2 regions of the Pelagerythrobacter sp. Soil_C_18 genome follow, and region 1 is predicted to be linked to the other one. Evidence: riboswitches for the same ligand, from Rfam matches in the RefSeq annotation. Region 1 holds a riboswitch; the other holds the start of a gene.
The links. Region 1 has a riboswitch for cobalamin ahead of metE (5-methyltetrahydropteroyltriglutamate--homocysteine S-methyltransferase). Riboswitches for the same ligand answer to the same signal wherever they lie in the genome.
Positions count from the first base shown of each region.

Region 1 (3,528 bases):
GTCTTGAGACCGCAGTCCGGATTGACCCACAGCTGCGCGGAACGAAGGTGGGTCTGCGCCAGGCGCATGAGAGCGACCATCTCGTCCTCGTCCGGCACGCGAGCCGAGTGGATGTCGTAGACCCCCGGCCCGATCGCGCCGGGATAGCGATACTGCGCGAAGGCCTCGAGCAGCTCCATCTGCGAGCGTGCCGTCTCGATCGAGATGACGTCGGCGTCCATCGCCCCGATCGCGGGCAGAATGTCGTTGAACTCCGAGTAGCACATGTGCGTGTGGATCTGGGTCGCGTTCCCCACGCCCGCTGCGGCGAGGCGGAAGCAATCGACTGCCCAATCCAGGTAGTGCTGCCACTCGCGTCTGCGCAGCGGCAGCCCTTCGCGCAGGGCTGCCTCGTCGATCTGGACCGCCTTGCATCCCGCCGCTTCGAGATCGAGGACCTCGTCGCGAATGGCGAGCGCAATCTGACGGCAGGTTTCCTCGCGCGGCTGGTCGTCCCGGACGAAGCTCCAGTTGAGGATCGTCACCGGACCCGTGAGCATGCCCTTGACCGGTTTGTCAGTCAGATCCTGCGCATAGCGCCACCAGTCGACCGTCATCGGCGCGGGCCGCGATACGTCGCCGTAGAGGATCGGCGGACGCACGCAGCGCGATCCGTAGCTCTGCACCCAGCCGCTGACGGTGAAGGCGAACCCCGCGAGCTTCTCGCCGAAGTACTGCACCATGTCGTTGCGCTCGAATTCGCCGTGGACGAGCAGATCGAGCCCCACGTCCTCCTGCCAGCGGATCGCCCGCTCGGTCTCGGCCCGCAGGAACGCCCCGTAGGCCGCCTCATCCATCGCGCCGCGCTTGTACTCCGCGCGCGCTTTGCGAACCTCGGGCGTTTGCGGGAACGAACCAATGGTGGTGGTTGGTAAGGCGGGCAACGCGAGCACATCAGCCTGCACACGGGCGCGCTCCGTATAGCTCGCGCCACGCTCGCGCATCGCAGGTGTGAGCGCAGCGACGTGCGCGCCTACCGCGGGATCATGGATCCGCGTCGACAGACGTCGCGCCGCGACCGCTTTTTCGGCCACCGCAAGGTCCTCGGCCACTGCCTCGCGGCCGCTATTCAGCGCACGCTTGAGCAGATCGAGCTGCTCGATCTTCTGCACCGCAAACGCGAGCCATTGCCGCACTTCTTCGTCCAGTCTCGTCTCAAGCGCGAGATCGACCGGCACGTGGAGCAACGAACATGAAGGCGCGAGCACGAGATCACGTTCCGTCGCAAGTGGCGCGAGCCGGTCAATCAGGCCCGCGATATCCGTCCGCCACACGTTGCGCCCGTCGACGACGCCCAGCGACAGAAGGCGGTCCTCCGGCACCGCCTCGACCACTGCGCCCAGTTGATCGGGCGCGCGGACGAGATCGACATGGAGCCCGGCGACCGGAAGCGATGCCGCCAGCCCGAGATTATCCCCCAGGCCGCCGAAATAGGTCGTCAGCATCAGCTTCGGGCCGGCGCCGGCCAGCTTGGCATAGGCGCGGGTGAAGGCGCGCCGCTGACGTTGGGACAGATCGGTGACCAGGATCGGCTCGTCGACCTGCACCCATGCGGCGCCCGCCTGCGCGAGCAAGCCGAGGAGGGTGGCGTAGTGCCCGAGGACATCGTCGAGGAAATCGAACGGATCGACGCCGCGGCCCTTGGCGAGGCTGAGCCAGGTGATGGGACCGAGCAGCACCGGACGAGTCTCGAATCCTTGTGCCCGGGCCTCGCGGTATTCCTCGAGCGGCTTGAAGTGGCAGAGCCGAAGTGCGCAGCCCGGTTCGATCTCGGGCACGATGAAGTGGTAGTTGGTGTCGAACCACTTGGTCATTTCGCCGGCGGTGACGCTCGCGGGTGCCTTGCCGCAGCAATCGCCGGTGCCCGCCGCGCCCCTCGCCATCGCGAAATAGGTTTCGAGGCCGGCAGGCCCTCTCCTCTCGCCATCGTAGCGCGCCGGAATAGCCCCGAGCATGATGCTGGTGTCGAGCACGTGATCGTAGAGCGAGAAGTCGTTGGAGGGCAGCCAGTCTGCGCCAAGCCCGCCCTGGCGGGCCCAGTTGGCACGGCGCAGGCCGGAGGCGGCCTCTTCGAGTTCCGTCTGGGTCATCGTCCCGGCCCAGAACTTCTCGAGCGCGAACTTGAGTTCGCGGCGGGGACCGATACGCGGAAATCCAAGTGTAGCAACGGTGACGGTCATCTTCATAGAACCCCGATGAGGACGGGGGAACCGATCGGGCACGCACGCCGGACGCGCCGCGGGAAGTCCGGCCGCGCGCCATGCAAGCGACCAGACCGGGCACCCCGCCGGTGGACGTTATCGCGTCGGAGGCAGGTCTCCTGGCTCGCGGGTCACCGCAGACAGTCAGGCCTTCCCGGCGGAAGTCCGCCAGTGGCACATCTCGACTGTCTGCTCGCCGCTTACAGTTGCGGGGGCAGCGCCGGCATCGCACCGGCTTCCCGTCTTAGCTCCGGGACGGCAATGGCCGCCGCGGAGAACCTCGACACGCGCCTACTCGGAGGTCTGCTCCGCGAAGTCAAGAGGCATATAAAGATATCTTTATATCCAGATTGCTCGTGCAAGGCCGCCGAGCCAGCCGCTCCGCTGCGGGCGTGGCGCCGGTTTCTCGTCAGCCCGAGCCTATCCGCTTCGTCCGATTCATATCTCGCCCCGTCGCGCCACCGGGAGCCTTTGTGCGATCCGTCCGTCCACGCGTCACCAGGGGACGTTGCAAACTAAGGACGGTCAATGAAGATCATGTCAAACTCGCTGCTTACCAAAGCTTCGCTCGCGCTGGCGCTCGCTGTGGGCGGAACCGCGCTCCAGGCCCAGGACACTGACACGCCTCCGCCGCCCGCTCCGGAAGAGCCTGTGCCGGCGGAACCCGCACCGGAACCTGCGCCTGTTCCGACGGATCCAACTGCTGAACCCACGAGTGAGCCGGTCGACGCGGATGGCGATGGAATCGACGATGTGACGGGCGAACCGGTCCCGCAAGACAGCGACGCATCACCGGACCCCCAATAGCCTGAGGGGCGGCCGGGGCTGCTCGGTCGAATCTCACGCAAGGGCGGCGGCAGATCCGCCGCCCTTGTGCCATCAGCCTCATTGCATTGCGCCGGAGCCAAGCAACGCGGAACGTTCACCAGTTTGGATTGTCCTCAGCTCGCCGAACCTGGGGGCTGCGGCGGCACCTGCGGCTCACGCAGATGGGGATACTGCGTCAGGAATCGCTCCTGGGCCTGAGGCGAACCGACGACATAGATTTCGCCCGCGCCGCAGGCCTGCTGCAAGGCACGCTTGCGGTCCTCGTCGATGGCCGCGCTCGCCGGGCCTGCCCAGCTCATATCCTCGCCGATGCGCGCGAGCGTCTGTCCGCTGACCGGGTCGCGCAGGATGACATAGGCGGAAGGGTCAACGTCGAGCCCCATCTCCGCGTGGGACCATGCAAGCTTATCCGCGGGCTTGCCATAATACAAGCACCCGAGCCCACCTACACCTCCGGCGT
Region 1 is NZ_JBDGIU010000001.1:155,046-158,573, forward strand. It holds gene metE (5-methyltetrahydropteroyltriglutamate--homocysteine S-methyltransferase) at 1-2,225, opposite strand, end outside; cobalamin riboswitch at 2,333-2,537, opposite strand; gene AC3A5N_RS00695 (hypothetical protein) at 3,182-3,451, opposite strand.

Region 2 (3,528 bases), on a different contig from region 1:
TGTTGTCGTTCGCAGCGGGGGCGGCTCTGCGGCGCTGAAGAATCCGCGCGAGCGGCGAATTCGCGGCAGAGCGCGATGCTGCGAAATGGAATGTCATGCGAAGGGGGCCTTCCATCAGGCTCCCGCCGGGGGGCGGTGCCGGTTGCGACTTGCGATGGAACTAGGGCGCCAGCCCCTAAGCGACCGTTTGGCGCTAAGGTTTCCGGGGTCTTAAGATTTGGCCTGCCGAGCCGGCGAGCCGGTCAGTTCGGCTGTGCGATCCACCGCCCACTATTGGCGTATTCGGGCCGGATCGTGCCGCCGGAAGGCAGGTTGCCCGCGGTGAACGCCGCGTCGCCGCCGCGCGCCTCGACCGGGGGCGCATAGTCGGGAGCCGGCGCACGAGCGGTGGTTCCGGGGCTCGCCGCCGCCGCGCTGGTCCGCGCTTGCTCATAGGCGCGGGCGAGCGCCACCGGATCGGCCGCTGCGGCAGGTTCCGGCGCGGACGAGCGCGGATGGGGCGCGGCCGCCGGCTCGGCGCCGCGATAGCTGGCGGTGAACGCCGCGGGCCGCCCCGCCGCGCCGCGCCAGCGGTAGAAGCGGTGCGCGCCGATCGTGCCGACGGTGTCGAGGCTCGGGGCCCAGTACGGGTTGATCCAGATCGTGTGGTAATGGGTCGCCAGGCCGACCGGCTGGTAGACTTCGCCCGCCAGCGCCTGCTGCGCGACCGTCAGCGCCCGCTCCCACGCCGCCTTCATCGGCTTGCGCACGAGCGAACCGTCGCAGGTGAAGGTGAACTGGCAGCCGGTCTTGCGCTCCGATCCCTGGAACACCACGCCGCACACGCTGTTCGGATAGCTCGGGTGGGCCACGCGGTTGAGCACGACTTGCGCTACTGCGCGCTGCCCGCCGATCGCTTCGCTCGCCGCCTCGTAATAAACCGCGCTCGCCAGGCAGTGCAGGGCGCGTGCCTTGTCGATGCCGGTGCCGGTCAGCCGGAATGCCGCGGCGGCAGGCCCCGCGACCCGCGCGGCGGCCAGTTCGGCGGCGACGCCGTCACCGGTGCCCGTCGGGTCGTAGAGCGTGGCTGCGTTCTCGGGCAGGGCATAGTCGACGCGCGGCGCGTCCTCGAGGAAGTAGAAGGCGGAACCGGGAAAGTTCTGCCCCGCGCGCTCGTAGGCGAGCGGCTGGACCGCCTCCGCCTGGGTCAGCGCGGCGGCCGGTTCGCCGAACGCAGTCCAGTCGCCGGGCGCCGCCATCGCCGGCACGCCGATCGCCGCGGCCAGCGCCAGGATCCGCCGTCCGCTGAGGCGCCGCATGAGGCGCGCCCACGGCGTCGCCGGCTTGCGGCGCGTGCGGAATCTCGCAGCGGAAGCGGGGGCAGGGGTCACGGCTGTCCTTGATTCGAGAGGCAATGCGGGCGCGCGGCCAGCGCGTATCAGCAGCGAAGGCGCGCTTCGACCGCCCCGTCGCGGGCGTCCCTTGGCGGTACAGATCGCAAGCGCCGGTTAATCGGGATGCTGAATATTTGCTTCTCGCGATGCGTCTTGCCGCTTTGGGAGAGCCCCGCTAGTGCGCGCCCACGTCATGGGTTGTCCGCCTGCCCTTTCGCAAGGGAGGGCGGACCGAAGAGGGAAGGGGGTATGGAGCAAGTCTCCAGGGGCCCCCGCTGCCCCCGCAACTGTGACCGGGGAGCGCCCGCTCCCACGCGCCACTGGCATCGTCCCTCGGACGGCCGGGAAGGCGGAGCGGGCCGCTATGATCCGGGAGCCAGGAGACCTGCCGATGACGGTCGTTCGCGCTGCCGGGCGGGGTGTACCGGAAGCAAGCGGGGAGGGCGTGTGCCCTCGCTCCGTCATGAGCGGCATTTCGTTCGTGACAGGAGGATACATGCGTAATTACTTGATTATCGGTGCAAGTCTCGTGGCGCTCACCGCGCCGCTTCAGGCGCAGGAGAGCGGCGAGGAAGCGACGTCCGAACCTCGGACGCCCAAGATCTCGGCCGATCCCTTCGCCGACTTCCGGCCGGAAGAGACGGAGATCACCGTCACCGCCACCGGCACGCGGATCGAGATCGAGGATACCGGCCAGGCCGTCACCGTGATCGGCGAGGAGGAGATCCGGAGCATCCAGGGCGCCGACCTGACGCGGGTGCTCGAGCGCGTGCCCGGCCTCGTCGTCAGCCGCGACGGCGGCGTCGGCGCGGTCACCAACGTCGGCCTGCGCGGTGCGGAGGGCGAGCAGCTTCTCGTCCTGATCGACGGCGTGCGGGTGGCCGACCCGGCCTCGCCCGGCGGCGCGTTCGACTTCGGCAACCTGCTCACCAGCAACCTCGCCAAGATCGAGGTGCTGCGCGGATCGAACAGCACGATCTGGGGCTCGGACGCGATCGGCGGCGTGATCGTCGCCTCGACCCGCGCCGAAAGCGGGCTTCAGGCGAGCGCCGAATACGGTTCGCGCGACACCGCCACGGGCGCGGTCTCGGGCGGGCTCGGAGGCGACCTCGGCTTCATCGGCGCCTCGGCCAGCTACTACACCACCGACGGCTTCTCGCAGGCCGCGAACGGCACCGAGGCCGACGGGTTCGAGCAGTGGACCGCCAGCGGGCAGGGCCGGCTCTATCTCTCGCCCAGCTTCGAGATCTTCGCACGCGGCCGCTGGGCCGAAGGCGACCTCGACCTCGATGGCTACCTGCCGGACTTCTCCGGCATTGGCGATACCGCAGATACGCAGCACACCCGCCAGTATTCGGCCTCCGCGGGCGCTATCTACGACACCGGGCCGCTGTTCGTCAGCGCCGCTTACTCCTTCGCCGACACCGAGCGGGTGAACCGCAATCCAGCCTCGGACGAACCGACCTTCTCCAGCGACGGCCATTCGGACCGGGCCGAAGTTCGCGGCGAGTGGCGCCCGATCGGTCCGCTGCTGGTCAACTTCGGCGCCGAGAACGAGTGGGAGGCCTTCAGCACCTCCGCCGAGGAGCGCCGGACCACGCGCATTTTCGGCGCCTATACCCAGCTCGGCATCGAGATGGGCCCGCTCGCGGCGCATGCCGGCGTGCGGCTGGACGACCACGCGCGCTTCGGCAGCGAGACGAGCTTCGGCGGCGACATCAGCTACGCCCTGACCCGCGACCTGCGCCTGCGCGCCAGCGTGGGCGAGGGCTTCAAGGCGCCGACGCTCTACCAGCTCTATTCCGACTACGGGAACGAGGCGCTCCAGCCCGAACGCAGCACCAGCTACGACATCGGCCTGGTCCACGGCGACCGCTCGCTGACGAAGTCCCGCTTCTACGGCGCGCTCACCGCTTTCCGTCGCGACGCGCGCGACCAGATCGAGTTCGTGAGCTGCTTCGAAGGCACTGACCCGTTCTGCGTAGAGCGGCCGTTCGGCTACTACGACAACACCGACCGCGTCCGCGCGGAAGGCATCGAGGTCGAGCTCGGCGCGCGCCCGTCCGACCGGGTGACCACCCGCGCGGTCTACGCCTACGTCGACACCGAGAACCGCACGGCGGGGTCGGCGAACCAGGGCAACGTCCTCGCCCGG
Region 2 is NZ_JBDGIU010000008.1:72,736-76,263, forward strand. It holds gene AC3A5N_RS15475 (hypothetical protein) at 1-97, opposite strand, end outside; gene AC3A5N_RS15480 (cell wall hydrolase) at 243-1,298, opposite strand; cobalamin riboswitch at 1,552-1,780, shown strand; gene AC3A5N_RS15485 (TonB-dependent receptor plug domain-containing protein) at 1,870-3,528, shown strand, end outside.
Region 2: it holds a riboswitch for cobalamin, as region 1 does, so the genes downstream of both, AC3A5N_RS15485 (TonB-dependent receptor plug domain-containing protein) here and metE (5-methyltetrahydropteroyltriglutamate--homocysteine S-methyltransferase) in region 1, are expected to answer to the same signal.